Regions from separate parts of the Microbacterium sp. NPDC089188 genome, predicted to be linked through region 2. Evidence: predicted binding sites of a transcription regulator. Region 2 holds the regulator's gene; the other holds the start of a gene.
The links. Region 2 encodes LexA, which represses DNA repair genes until DNA is damaged. Its sites were predicted from a motif close to TCGAACANNTGTTCGA; they were not measured.
Positions count from the first base shown of each region.

Region 1 (7,087 bases), on a different contig from region 2:
GCGCATCATGGACTCGGCCGGTCGCGTCGAGAAGTTCAACCAGCGCTTCAAGAACTTCGGCGGTCGTTGATCCGCAGCGGTTCCGCGTCGAAGCCCCTCGTCCTTCAGGACGGGGGGCTTTCGTCTTTCCCGGAGCCGGAGGTGACCGGGGCGCGGTCGCCCTCACCCGCGCTTCTCGGGCAGGAGGGGCTTCGGCGGGTCGGTGCTGAGGATGGGGGACATCGTCACCGGGGCGCGGTCGCCCTCACTCGCCCTTCGCGGGCAGGAGGGGTTTCGGCGGGTGAGTGCTGAGGACGGGGGACGTCGTCACTGGGCCGAGCCGCGCGAGCGCTCGACCACCTCCTCCAGCCGCGCCGCGTCGGGGCTGTACACGTCGAAGAGCAGGCGGTCTTCTCTGGTGACGCGGACGATCGATGTGACCTCGGCGAGGTCGACGAGCTCCCGCGCCTGAGCGGGCGAGGCATGCGTCATGTGGAGGCAGTGACGGCATCATCTCGAGCGCGGATGGGGTCGCCCGTGCCCGGCGCGACGGGGCGCCTCACCGATCAGTGCGCCGCGTCGGTCGGGCGGAACGACCCCAGAGGTCGGTGGGGACCCAGCTCGTCGCGATGATCCGCCCACATCCGTTGGCGCTCGCGGGTTTCGCGGACGACCTCCGCGTCGAGGTCGGCGAACGCGACGTGCTCGCCCTCGCCGACCGCGGCGATGCGCCGGCCGAGCGGATCGAAGACGGCGGAGCCGCCGATGAAGGCGTGCGGACCACCCACGAGGCCGCTGAACACCACGTACATGCCGTTGTCGAGGGCGCGTGAGGCGTAGTGGAGATCGCGGCGGTGCTCGCCCCCGGGGAAGTACGCGCCGCTGTTGAGGTAGACGTGCGCCCCGGCTCGGCCCGCGGCGGCCGCGTGCTCGGGGAAGTTCGCGTCGTAGCAGACCGAGAGCGCGAAGCGGAGGCCGTGCAGGACGAACGAGGCACCGTGATCGCCGGGAGCGAAGAGGGGGCGTTCGCTGTCGTGCAGGTGCTGCTTGGCGTAGGCAGCGAGGGGGTCGCGACCGGGGGAGAGGATCACGTCGCTGAGGGTGCGGCACCCCTCCCGCTCGAAGGCGGTGTTGACGACGGCGATGACGCCGGTGCGGTCGACGGCCTTTTGCACGGGGGCCCACCACCCGCCCGGGCCGAGCGCGGGAAGGGGGCCGGCGAAAGCGAGGTCGTCGTACCCGGTGACGGCGGCTTCGGGGAAGAGGGCCAGGTCTGCATCCCCCGCCGCGGCGTCGCCCACGAGGCGGGCGATGAGAGCGACGTTCGCGTCGACGTCACCCGGGACGGCTTCCATCTGGACGGTCGCAATGCGGCAGGTCACGGGAACAGTGTGGCATTGCGGCGACGTCAGCCGGGTTCGAGGTGCGGGGCCGAGGCGGGTGGGGCGGAGGTGGTGCGCGTCGGCGATGGGGCGGGGCGGTGATGGGCGGGGCGGGGCGAGCACGACGCCCGCCCGGCGCTCAGAACGGCGGCGGATCGGTGTCGTACGTGCCGCCGAGCGGCGACGTCCACTGCAGGTCGCCGGTGACGGGATCGTGGGTCGGCGTCCACCGCGTCTCGTGCCGGAGGCGGTGATGGTGTCGGCACTCCGGTGCGAGATTATCGGCATCCGTAGAGCCGCCGTCGGCCCACGCGCTGAGATGGTCCAGGTCGCAGTCGCGCGCTAAGCGGTTGCAGCCGGGGAAGACGAAGGTCGGCGACGTCACGCCCAGCCAGCGTCGGAGGGCCGTGGGGACGCGGTACGTCTGACGGTCGAGGACGAGCGGTGCGCCGGTGACGGGGTGCGTCAGAAGGCGCACCCAGGAGCTCGCTTCGCCGGCCAGACGGCGCGCGGTGTCGAGGTCGATGGGTCCGTAGCCATCGAGGATGGCGGGGCGATCGTCAGCCCCGAGGAGGGTCAGCGCGGGGACGGTGACGACGACCGTGGGGGAAGCGGCGTGTGTTCGCGTTGTTGTGGACGTGGGCGCGGCGCCCACTCGGGACGCGGAGTCGCCTCGGGGAGTGGTCTCGACGCGGGGCGGGGCCTCGCCTTTGGGTACGGGAGCGTCCGAGCGGCCGGTCGCGGCCAGGTCAGCACTCGAGACCGTCACGAGGTCGGCGAGAACGTCGGCGCGCAGCTGCGCCAGCGTGCGCTCCTCATCCGGCGCAGCGTGCAGATGCCGAGCGGCGCCGTCGAGGCGCGTCATGATGCTGCGTGCCCTCTCTGCCGGGAGGAAGGCGGTGAGCGAGGCCATCCCGTCGAGTTCCGGCGCCATCCACACCCCGCGATCGCGCGCTGCGCGGCGATGGCGGGCATCGATCGACTCGGCATGCACGCGCTCGCGAACAGCGCGCGCGGCGACGGCGAACTTCGTGGGCGTCAGCCTCATCGCGGTCTCGGCGGCGCCGTCGTCGAACGCCCTCCACGCCGTCTCGTCGTGAGGGAGGGAGGTCGCGAGCCGGGCCGCCTCGACGGCGTGGCGTTCGGACGTCCGTCCGGCGGCGAACGCGTCCCACAGCCGAGGGCAGCGTTCTCGAAGCGCCTCGACGTGCGTGGCGCGCGTGCGGACGGTCTGCTCCGAGAGGCGCAGACGCACCGCCATCTCGGCGGCCGCCGCCCGCTGCGCGAGATCGACGCGGTCGCGTCGCACCGCGCCGGCGGTGCGGCCGCGCGCATCGCTCCACGTGTAGTCGAGGGTCGGGTCGGGGCCGACCCAGGGCGTCGGGTCGGCGGCGGCGTCGCGCAGGACGGTCGCGATGAGGCGACCCTCCTCGGCCGCAAGACGGTGACGCTCGGCGGCGATCAGCTCGAGATGCCCGAGGATTGCGTCGAGATCGGATGCCGAGGCGGTCGCGGCGTCATCGTCAGTCGCGTCATCGTCAGCCGCCTCGCCGTCAGCCGCGGCCCCCTCGGGCCGGACGTGAACAGAGGAGAACACGTCGTCCGTGGAGAACACGTCGTCGCGGTGACTCGCCGCGCCGAGATCGAGCAGCTGGGCCCACGCGACCTCGTCGTCGAGCTCGTCGTCGGCAGGCCACGGAACCCCGTCCCACGACCGCGGATCCGGCGAGGGCCGGTCGGCGAGAGGAACGGAGGTGTCCATGTCGAAACGCTATCGGGGGCCTCCGACATCGCCGCGAAGGGCCGGAGCCTCGCGGCGAATGCGTGGTCGGGTCCCGCGCTGAGCGGATGCCGGACCGGTGAGCTCGCGGTGGGGAACCTTCGACAAGCAGATACCGCGTCGGACCCGGGGGAGGCGCCGCCACTCCGGTCGCCGTGTGCGATGTCGTCCGTCGCGCGCGTCGGGATCGGGGGAGGCATCGTGCGATCCCAATCGGTGTCGGGGTCCGGCGGTGTCGGATCGTGGTGCGGAAGGCGCCCGCCGCCCGTGAGGCCGGTCGCAGCCCGGCCCCCGTGGGCCCTCCTGCGTGATCGATCCGGCGTCGCCCGCTTCTCAGCGGATCGGCCACGCCCCGTCGAGCGGCGGAGCGGCGGCATCCAGGCGGCCGATCTTCACGAAGTACTCGGTCAGGCTCGCGGCCTGCGCGCGGGCCCACGCGATCTGGCGGGTGTGCAGCTCGTCGAGGGTCTGCGGCATCCACGGTCCGAACTTCTCGGCGAGAGCCAGGGCCAGGCGCCCGGCGGCGACCGCGTCGGCGCAGGCTTCGTGAGCGGATTCGAGCGGGACGGCGTAGTGCTCGGCGACGACCGACAGGGTGCGCTTGCCGCGACGGTACGTGTCGTAGGTCTTGTCGACCACGAGGGGGTCGATCACGGGTGAGGGCGCGTGGATCGGCGCGACGCCGTGGCGAACGGCTTCGTTCTTGAGCAGCGAGAAGTCGTACGGAGCGTTGTAGGCCACCACCGGGATGCCGGCGGCGAACAGCGCGGCGAGGGCTTCGACGACCTCGGCCACCACGCGCGGGGCGGGGGCTCCGTCGGCGCGAGCCCGCTCCGTGGTGATGCCGTGGATGGCCGCGGCTCCGGCGGGGATCTCGATGCCCGGGTCGGCGAGCCAGTCGCGGGCGTCGATGACGTTGCCGTCGACGTCGAGCACGCCCACGTGGGCGGTCACGATGCGATCTCTCTCGACGTCCACGCCGGTGGTCTCGAGATCGAACACGCCGATCAGGCGCGCCCACTCGGGCGTCTGGAAGAGGGGGAGCGGCTCGGCCTGCCACAGGGTCATGGGGTCACCGTAGAACGAGGTTCCGACATGGACGGCGAGGCGCGCAGAAGGGTGCGGGGAGGAGGTCCCGGATGCCAGGCGGCGGCGTGAGCGCCGGGCGCGCGTCCTGAACGCCGGGCGCGGCGGGAAGCGCCGGGGGCGGCGTTCGCGTCGACGCGCGTCCCGGATGACGAGGCGCGACAGGAAGGATCGCGGCCGACGGTGCCGGGACGTGGTGGGGGAGGATCGCGCCCGGCGGTGTCGGGACCCCCTCGTAGACTCGACCCATGCCGAATCCCTACGCCGAGCGCCTCGCCGAGATCGCCGTGGAGCGCCGCGAGACCGCCGTCCTCGGCGGCACCACGGCCTACTGGGTCTACGGAGACGAGGCCGCTTCGACGACGATCGTCGCGGTGCACGGGTTCCGCGGCGAGCATCACGGACTCGACCCCGTCGTGGCGCACCTGCGCGGCATCCGGGTCATCTCACCCGACCTGCCCGGCTTCGGTGAGACGGCGCCGCTGGCGGGTCGCGCGCACGATCTCGAGACGTATGCGCAGTGGTTGCGGGCGTTCGTCGAGGCGGTCGCGCCCGGCGCGGTGGTGCTCGGGCACTCGTTCGGGTCGATCGTGTCGGCCGCCGCCGTGGCCGGCGGGCTCGCGACGCCCCGGCTCATCCTCGTCAACCCGATCGGCGCGCCCGCGCTGGAGGGGCCGCGCGGCATCCTCACGCGACTCGCCGTCTTCTACTACCTCGCCGGAGCGAAGCTCCCGCGCGCTCTCGGCGAGGGGCTGCTGCGCAACGGTCTCATCGTGCGGGTGATGAGCAACGCCATGGCCAAGACGCGCGACCCGGAGCTGCGGCGCTTCGTGCACGAGCAGCACGACGAGTACTTCTCCCGCTTCGCCGACCGCGACGTGCTGCACGAGGCGTTCGTGACGAGCGTCTCGCACGACGTCCGCGAGTTCGCGCCGCACATCGCGCAGCCGACGCTCCTGATCGCGGCCGAGAAGGACGACATCACTCCGATCGAGGCCGAGCGGCACCTCGCCACCCTCTTCCCCGATGCGGAGTTGGTAGAGATCCCCGAGGTCGGGCACCTCATCCATTACGAGACGCCGCAGGCGGCGGCATCCGCGATCCGGACGTTCCTCGGCGACCGGTGACGCGAGCTCTGCCGCGCCAGAACCTCACTACGCCGTCTCCGCCTTCCGCTTCCGATACGCGTTGACGTTCATGCGGTTGCCGCAGTTGCCGGAGTCGCAGTAGCGCTTCGAGCCGTTCTTCGAGAAGTCGACGTACACGCCGTCGCAGTCGTCGGCGTCGCACACGCGGATGCGGGCGTACTCGTCGGCGCGGATGACGTCGACGAACGCCATGGCCGTCTCGACGAGCATGCGCTGGGCGAGGTGGTCCGACGCCTCGGAGGCGTGGATGTGCCAGTCGAACTCGTCGTGCCGCACGAGCTGGGGGAGGGCGCGTCCGTCGCGCAGCATCGCGTTCACGAGGGGCACCGCGTCATCGCGATCGACGTTCCACAGTGCTTGGATGCGGCGCCGGATGCCGCGCACGGCGGCCAGCTCGCGCTCGTCGCGGGCGCGCGAACCGGTGTAGGTGTGCCGCTCGGCGAAGTCGTCGAGCTCGGCCATCGTCGTGAGGGTGTCGACCCCGCTCACCTCGGTGTGGGGCAGGGTGTTGACCAGTTCGACGGTCGCGCGCAGCACCAGTTCGGTGTCACGGATGAAGACCATGTTGACTCCTGACATTCTCAGGTCGTACTGTCACGAGTGTACTCACTCTTGACTCCTGACAGCAGGCCCGCATGACCACGTCGTCCGTCACCCTTCCCCGTCCCGTCCGCCACGGCTCCGGCGCCGTCACGGGGCTGCTCATCGCCGTCGCCTCGGCGCTGGCCTTCTCGTCCAGCGGCCCCTTCGTCAAACCGCTCCTCGACGGAGGATGGTCGCTCGGGGCCGTGCTGCTCGTCCGCATGGGCGTCGCGGCTCTCCTGCTCTCGCCCGCGCTGATCACGGCGATCCGGCGTCAGCGAGGGTTCCTCCGGCGCCACGGCCTGCTCATCGTGTCGTTCGGCCTGACCGCGGTCGCCGGCTGCCAGCTGTTCTACTTCGCCGCGATGCAGAGGATGCCGGTGGCCGTGGCGCTGCTGATCCAGTACATCGCCCCGGTGCTCATCGTGATCGCCGTCTGGGCGCGCACCCGCCGCGCGCCGTCGAAGGCCGTGCTCATCGGCTCGGTCGTCGCGATGGCCGGACTCGTCCTGGTCGTCGACATCAGCGGGGCGCGATTCGACCTGCTCGGCACGCTCTTCGCCCTGTGCGCCGCCGTCTGCGCAGCCGCGTACTTCGTGATCGCCGGCCGCGCGGGCGACGACCTCCCACCCCTCGCCCTCGCCGCCGGCGGCCTGCTCACCGGGACGCTGCTCATGGGCATCCTCGTGGGGGTGGGCGTGCTCCCCTTCGCCGCGCCCTCGATCACGGTGTCGCTCGCGGGGCTGCAGGTTCCCGGCATCCTGCCGCTGCTGTGGGTCGGCGCGGTGGCGACCACCCTCGGCTACGCCCTCGGGGTGATCGCGGTGCCGCTCATCGGATCGCGTCTGGCGTCGTTCGTCGGCCTCAGCGAGGTGCTGTTCGCACTCGGCTTCGCGTGGCTGCTGCTGGGCGAGACGCCCGCGCCGATCCAGTTCGTGGGCGGCGCGTTGATCCTCGTCGGGGTCGTGCTCGTGCGCCTGGATGCCGGGAGCCCCGCCGAGCCGAAGACCGAGACGGCGAGCATCCCGGTGGTGCCGGCGCCGTGAGCCGGCGCAGGTTCCGGTCCCTCCGACGGGGTCCGGAACCTGGGGTGCTGCGGGGCGCGCAGGGGCGGGTCAGATCTCCTCGCG
Region 1 covers NZ_JBFBHH010000004.1:69,268-76,354, forward strand. Annotated here, with positions in the region: gene AB0N80_RS13420 (type B 50S ribosomal protein L31) at 1-70, shown strand, start outside; gene AB0N80_RS13425 (hypothetical protein) at 307-471, opposite strand; gene AB0N80_RS13430 (carbon-nitrogen hydrolase family protein) at 546-1,361, opposite strand; gene AB0N80_RS13435 (DUF222 domain-containing protein) at 1,501-3,123, opposite strand; gene AB0N80_RS13440 (exonuclease domain-containing protein) at 3,475-4,209, opposite strand; gene AB0N80_RS13445 (alpha/beta hydrolase) at 4,476-5,354, shown strand; gene AB0N80_RS13450 (CGNR zinc finger domain-containing protein) at 5,382-5,939, opposite strand; gene AB0N80_RS13455 (DMT family transporter) at 6,011-7,003, shown strand; gene AB0N80_RS13460 (Lrp/AsnC family transcriptional regulator) at 7,073-7,087, opposite strand, start outside.
Region 1: a site for LexA is predicted at 3,178-3,193, ahead of AB0N80_RS13435 (DUF222 domain-containing protein). Genes of this name have one in related genera too.

Region 2 (7,087 bases):
TGCTGCGGGGTCTCGCTCCGAACGCGAAATTCGTGTCGTCGCGCACCGGTGAGGGCATCGCCGAACTGCGTGCCGCGATCGAAGAGGCGCTGCCGTTGCCGGCGGTCGAGGTGCAGGCGGTCGTTCCGTACGACCGCGGCGACCTCGTGTCGGCGGTGCACGAGAGCGGCCTCATCGTGGCGCAGGAGCACCGCGAGAACGGCACCTATCTGCACGCTCACGTCGGCGCCCGGCTCGCCGCCGAGCTGGCGGCGTTCGACGGCTGAGGCCCGCGCGGCACGATGGGCCCCTGCGCGTACGCGCGGGGGCCCATCGCCGTGGGGGCGCTCTTCGGCGCGTCGGCGCCGCGGGTGAGTCGCCCGGAAGGCGTCGGCTCAGTCGAGCTCGAGCGCGGGGATACCCGGGGTCTCGAAGCCGAACACCGCGCCGAGGAAGCCGAGTTCGCGCTCGAGGGAGTCGATCACCGTCTCCGACCGGCGGAACCCGTGCCCCTCGCCCTCGTACAGGACGTACGCGTGCGGGACGCCGTGCGCCGTCAGGGCGTCGCGGATGGCCTCCGCCTGCGACGGGGGGACCACCCGGTCTTCCGATCCCTGCAGGATCAGCAGCGGCACACGGAAGAGCTCCGGGCGGCTCAGGGGTGAGCGCTCGACGTACACGGCCTCGGCATCGGGCAGAGGCCCGATGAGCCCGTCGAGGTAGCGCGCCTCGAAGTCGTGGGTGTCTTCCGCGAGGGCGCGTGCGTCGCCCACCCCGTAGCGGGAGATGCCGGCTGCGAACACGTCGGTGCGCGTGACGGCGGCGAGCACCGTCCAGCCCCCGGCCGAGCCTCCCGCGATGGCGAGGCGCTCGGGGTCGGCGAGTCCCGCTTCCGCGAGGGCGGATGCCGCGGCGGCGACGTCATCGACGTCGACCGCGCCCCACTGTCCCTTCAGGCGGTCCCGATAGGCGCGCCCGTAGCCGGTGGAACCGCCGTAGTTGACGTCGAGGACGCCGATACCCCGGCTCGTGAAGAACGCCGTCTTCGCCGACGGAGCGGGGCCGACGTGCGAGGTGGGTCCGCCGTGGACGAGCACGACGTACGGCGGGCGCTCGCCTGTCACGGGGGCGACGTCGGGGTTGGTGGGGGCGTAGGCGAAAGCGTGCACCGGACCGTGCGGTCCGTCCGTCGACAGCGCGCGGGCCGTCGGCATCCATTCGTCTCCCCACGGGCCGGCGCCTCCCGTCACGAGGTCGACAGCGCCGGAATCGAGGTCGACGATCCAGAGGCCCGATCGCCCGCCGGCGTCCGAACCCGAGACGAGCACCTGCGACCCGCGGGCGTCGTCGATCGCGGCGCCGGCGACGACGGGGACGTCGAGGGGACGGACGCCGCTCGGTGCGATCTCGACGACCTCATCGGCCCCGTTCGTCCGGACGGCGACGACGCGCCCGTCGTCGGCCGCTCCGAACCACCGGGTTCCGAGTACCCACAGGCCCCCGCCGGTGTCGGCGTCCGCCGGGGCGAGCGGCTGCGCATCGCCGTCGAGGGGGCGACGGAAGAGGTTCCATCGGCCTTCGGGATCGTCCGCGTAGAGGAGCTCGTCGTCCGCGATCCACACGGGTTGCACGGGCGCGCGGTGCGCACCGCCCGCGACGTCGTGGACCTCGCCCGTCTCGAGGTCGGCGACGCGGAGGACGGTGGCATCCCACGGCATGTCGGGGTGATCCCAGGCCACCCAGGCCAGGCGGCGACCGTCGGGCGAGAGGGCCGGCTGGGCCAGGAAGTCACTGCCCTCGGCGAGGACCTCCGCCGGCCCGTCGAGGGGGATGCGGACGATGGCCCGGGCCGGGACCCGCGACGACCCGTGGGTCTCGCGCACGGCGAGGAGGACCCCGTGCTCCCAGCGCAGTCCGCCGTGTCGCACGGCGTCGTCGGCGGGGGTCAGCGGGCGCGAGGTCTCGCCCGGGCGGAGCGCGTAGACCCGCTGGTCGGCCTTCTCGACGTAGTACAGCTCCCCGTCGTCGGACGCCGTCCAGGCGCCGCCACCGTACTCGTGCACCGCGGAGCGCGCGTCGGCGGGTGCGGGAAGCACCGTCTCGACGGAGCCGTCGCCGCGGCGACGCTTCACGGCGACGCGACCGGCCTCGTGGGGGACGGACTCGCCCCACCACACCTCGTCTCCCACCAGTCGTGCGCCGTCGACGCGCGGCGAGGCCTGGGCGACGGACGCGGGCGTGATCGGGGAGGGCCAGGAACCGTAGGGGAGGGTGTCAGCCATGACTCCAGCCTAGGCAGGGCATCCGACATCGACGGAGATCCCCGGTACTCGCGACGAGCGAGCCGAGAGGGGCGGATGCCACGCCCGAGCGCGCATCCGGCCCCGGGGCGGGGAAGGTCAGACGGCGCGCAGGACGGCGACGACGCGGCCGAGCACGACGGCCTCGTCGCCCAGGATCGGCTCGAACGCGCTGTTGCGGGGGAGCAGCCAGGTGTGGCCGTCGCGGCGGCGGAACGTCTTCACGGTCGCCTCGCCGTCGAGCATCGCGGCGACGATCTCGCCGTTCTCGGCCGTCGCCTGCGATCGCACGACGACCCAGTCGCCGTCGCAGATGGCGGCGTCGATCATCGAGTCGCCCGACACCTTGAGCATGAAGAGCTCGCCCTTGCCCACCAGTTGGCGGGGGAGGGGGAAGATCTCCTCCACCTGCTGGTCGGCGGTGATGGGCACGCCGGCGGCGATGCGGCCGACGAGGGGCACGAGGGCGGCGTCGCCCAGCGCGGGAGCCGTGTCGGCCGGGTTCTCGGCGGCGGCACCGGGGAGGTCGATGAGGACCTCCATGGCGCGCGTCTTGCCCGGGTCGCGCCGCAGGTAGCCGCTCAGTTCCAGCTGGTTGAGCTGGTGGGTCACGCTCGACAGCGACTTCAGGCCGACCGCGTCGCCGATCTCGCGCATGCTCGGCGGGTAGCCGTGCCGGGCGATCGATCGCTGGATGACCTCGAGGATGGCGAGCTGCTTGTCGCTCAGGTTCTTGCGTCGCCGAGTCTGCGGACGTTCGCGGCCGGCGGCGGTCGTCGCGTCGGTCATCTGTGCTCCCCTCGCGCCGCTGTCGATGCGGCGGAAATTCGAATGTCGGAGGTTGGTGATGAGGTCTCCGTGTCGAAACCGTATCCGGTGAACGAGCCGGAAGGCAGGGAACGGCGCGCGTGTCGCGTTCGATCCGTCTGCGATATCCGCGGTCTTGACACATCGAAAGTATCGAAGATAGATTCGGAATACAGATTCGCACCCCCGCCCTCCCGGCCGAGGGCGGGGTGCGAATCTCTCCCCACCGAGGAGCACATCATGAGCAGCATCGCCATCACCGCCCCGACCACCCGCCTGCGCATCACCGCGCGCGGACGCCGTGTCGTCGCGTTCCTGGTCGCCCTTCCCCTCGCCATCGCCCTGGGTTTCGCCGTCGTCGGCGGGGGAGCCGCGCTCGCCTCGAACGAGGCCGGGGCGCCCGTCGGGTCGTTCACCGAGATCACCGTCATGAGCGGCGAGACGTTGTGGTCGATCGCCGAGGAGCTCGCGCCCGCGGCCGACCCGCGCGATGTGGTCGCCGAGATCTCGCGTCTCAACGCCCTGTCCGGCGGTTCCGTCACGGCGGGTCAGCGCATCGCCATCCCCGCCGAATACGCTCCCGCGAACTGACCGTCCGCACGGGATCGACGCCGACGGCAGGGGCGATCCGCCCGACCCGCGAGCGTGATCCGTCGGTGTCACCGCCGCCTACGATGGGTGAGGTGAACGTACGCCTCGACGACCTCCCGCTTCGCGACGATCTCCGGGGCATGACGCCCTATGGGGCACCGCAGGCCGCGCTGCCCGTGGCGCTGAACGTGAACGAGAACACGCACCCCGTTCCGTCCGAAGTCGCCGACGACATCCTGGATGCCGTGGCTCGCGCCCTCCGCGATGTCAACCGGTATCCCGACCGCGAATTCACCACTCTCCGTGAGGCCTTCGCGCAGTACCTCGGGCACGGACTGAACCCCGATCAGATCTGGGCGGCCAACGGCTCGAACGAGGTCCTCCAACACATCCTCCAGGCGTTCGGCGGTCCTGGCCGCACGGCGATGGGATTCGCCCCCACCTACTCGATGTACCCGATCCTCACCCGCGCCACGGGCGCCCGGTGGATCGCCGGGGAGCGCGCGCACGACTTCACCCTCTCCGCCGAGTCCGCGGCGACGCAGGTGCGCGAGCAGCGTCCCGACATCGTCTTCCTCTGCGCCCCCAACAACCCCACGGGCACCCCCCTGCGCCTCGACGTCATCGAGGCCGTGTACGACGCCTTCGAGGGGGTCGTCATCGTCGACGAGGCCTACGAGGAGTTCGCCCCGCGCGATGAGCCGTCGGCCATCTCGCTGCTGCCCGGGCGCCCGCGGCTGGTCGTCTCGCGCACCATGAGCAAGGCGTTCGCCTTTGCGGGAGCCCGCGTCGGCTACCTCGCCGCCGACCCGGCGTTCGTCGACGCGCTCCGCCTGGTACGGCTGCCGTACCACCTCAGCGCGCTGACGCAGGCCGCCGCGACGGCCGCTCTCGGGCACGCCGACACCATGCTCTCGATGGTCGACGAGATCGTCGCGCAGCGCGACCGCATCTCGGCGACCGTGTCGGCGCTGGGGTACACGGCGCACGAGTCCTGGACGAACTTCGTCCTCTTCGGGGGCGTCGACGATCCCGCCGCGACGTGGAAGGCGCTCTACGACCGGGGCGTGCTGATCCGCGACGTCGGCATCCCCCACCACCTCCGCGTCTCGGCCGGAACGGCCGACGAGACCACCGCGTTCCTGGACGCCCTCGCCTCGATAGGATCCCGAGCATGACCGCCCCCGCCACCCCCCGCACCGCCTCGATCACGCGCGAGACGAGCGAGTCCCGCGTCGAGCTCGAGCTCGACCTCGACGGTCGCGGCGTCAGCGACATCTCCACGAGCGTCCCGTTCTTCGATCACATGCTGACGGCGTTCGCGAAGCACTCCCTGACCGACCTGCGCGTGCGCGCGACGGGCGACACCCACATCGACGCGCACCACACCGTCGAAGACACCTCCATCGTCCTGGGCCAGGCGATCCGCCAGGCGCTCGGAGACAAGTCCGGCATCGCGCGGTACGGCGACGCGCTCGTTCCGCTCGACGAAGCTCTGGCGCAGGCGGTCGTCGACATCAGCGGACGCCCCTACCTCGTGCACACGGGGGAGCCCGCGGGCTTCGAGCACCACCTGATCGGCGGGCACTTCACCGGCTCGCTCGTGCGCCACTCGTTCGAGGCCATCTCGATCCACGGCGGCCTCACCGTGCACGTGCGCGTCGTCGGGGGACGCGATCCGCACCACATCGCCGAGGCGGAGTACAAGGCGTTCGCGCGTGCCTTCCGTCAGGCCAAGGCCCTCGACCCGTTCGTCGACGGCATCCCGAGCACGAAGGGCGCGCTGTGACGGCCAAGCCGGTCGTCGCCGTCCTCGATTACGGCTCGGGCAACGTCCACTCCGCGGTCAAGGCGCTCGTCGAAGCCGGAGCCGACGCGCGGCTGACATCCGACCGCTCGTTGCTGATGGACGCCGACGGCCTCCTCGTCCCCGGCGTCGGCGCGTTCAGCGCCGTCATGGGCGCCCTGAACGCCAGTCGTGGGGGCGAGATCATCGATCGGCGGCTCGCGGGCGGTCGTCCGGTGCTCGGCATCTGCGTCGGCATGCAGGTGATGTTCGAGCGCGGCATCGAGCGCGGCACAGACACGCCCGGACTCGGTGAGTGGCCGGGCACCGTCGACGAGCTCGCCGCCCCCGTGCTGCCGCACATGGGTTGGAACACGGTCGCCGCGGGGGAGGGATCGCGTCTTTTCGAGGGCATCGAACGGGAGCGCTTCTACTTCGTCCACTCGTACGCGGCGCAGGAGTGGTCGCTCGAGGTCACGCCGCCGTTCCCGCAGCCCGCCGTGACGTGGTGCACGTACGGTGCCCCCTTCATCGCCGCGGTCGAGAACGGTCCACTGGCCGCGACGCAGTTCCACCCCGAGAAGTCGGGAGATGCCGGCATCCGTCTTCTCGCCAATTGGATCGACGGCCTGCGCACGACTACTGTGTGACCTCGTGCCCGGGGCTGGCGAGAGGCGCCTACCGGCACGAGGAGCCATGAACGATTTCGCGTCCACGCCCGAGCTTGTCCTTCTTCCCGCGGTCGACGTGGCCGATGGGAAGGCCGTCCGTCTTACCCAGGGGGAGGCGGGCACCGAGACCAGCTACGGCGACCCCGTCGACGCCGCGGCCGACTTCGCGCGTCAGGGCGCGCAGTGGATCCACCTCGTGGACCTCGATGCCGCCTTCGGACGCGGCAGCAACGCGAATGTCATGCGCAAGGTCATCAAGCAGGTCAAGGGCGTGCAGGTCGAGCTGTCGGGCGGCATCCGCGACGACCGCTCCCTCGAAGCCGCCCTCGAAAGCGGTGCGACCCGCATCAACCTCGGCACGGCCGCGCTCGAGAACCCCGAGTGGGCCGCCGACGTCATCAACCGCTACGGCGAGGCGATCGCCGTCGGGCTCGACGTGCGCGGCACGACCCTCGCGGCGCGCGGTTGGACCCGCGACGGCGGTGACCTGTGGACCGTCCTGCAGCGCCTGGAAGACGCGGGCTGCAGCCGCTACGTCGTGACCGACGTGACGAAGGACGGCACGCTGCGCGGTCCCAACATCGAGCTTCTGCGCGAGATGACCCAGCGCACCCCCAAGCCCATCGTCGCCTCCGGCGGCGTGTCGAGCCTCGACGACATCGCGGCGCTCCGCGAGCTCGTGCCGCTGGGCGTCGAGGGCGCCATCGTGGGCAAGGCCCTCTACGCGGGACAGTTCACCCTCGCTGAGGCGCTGGATGTCGCCGGACACTGACGGTCCTCGCGCCGGCGGTCCCCACGACCACGGGCACCGCGCCGATTCCGCGGGCGTTCCCTGGGAGGGGCGTCGTTTCGAGTCGAACCCGCACTCCGGTGACGACGGCTCGGCCGACCCGGCGCTGCTCGCTGCTCTCGTCGCGTTCCGCGCGGGCGACGGCGACGCGCGCGCCGTCGTC
Region 2 covers NZ_JBFBHH010000003.1:436,229-443,315, forward strand. Annotated here, with positions in the region: gene hflX (GTPase HflX) at 1-266, shown strand, start outside; gene AB0N80_RS11950 (prolyl oligopeptidase family serine peptidase) at 375-2,261, opposite strand; gene lexA (transcriptional repressor LexA) at 2,379-3,068, opposite strand; gene AB0N80_RS11960 (LysM peptidoglycan-binding domain-containing protein) at 3,327-3,677, shown strand; gene AB0N80_RS11965 (histidinol-phosphate transaminase) at 3,761-4,855, shown strand; gene hisB (imidazoleglycerol-phosphate dehydratase HisB) at 4,852-5,466, shown strand; gene hisH (imidazole glycerol phosphate synthase subunit HisH) at 5,463-6,113, shown strand; gene priA (bifunctional 1-(5-phosphoribosyl)-5-((5-phosphoribosylamino)methylideneamino)imidazole-4-carboxamide isomerase/phosphoribosylanthranilate isomerase PriA) at 6,160-6,906, shown strand; gene AB0N80_RS11985 (SseB family protein) at 6,890-7,087, shown strand, end outside.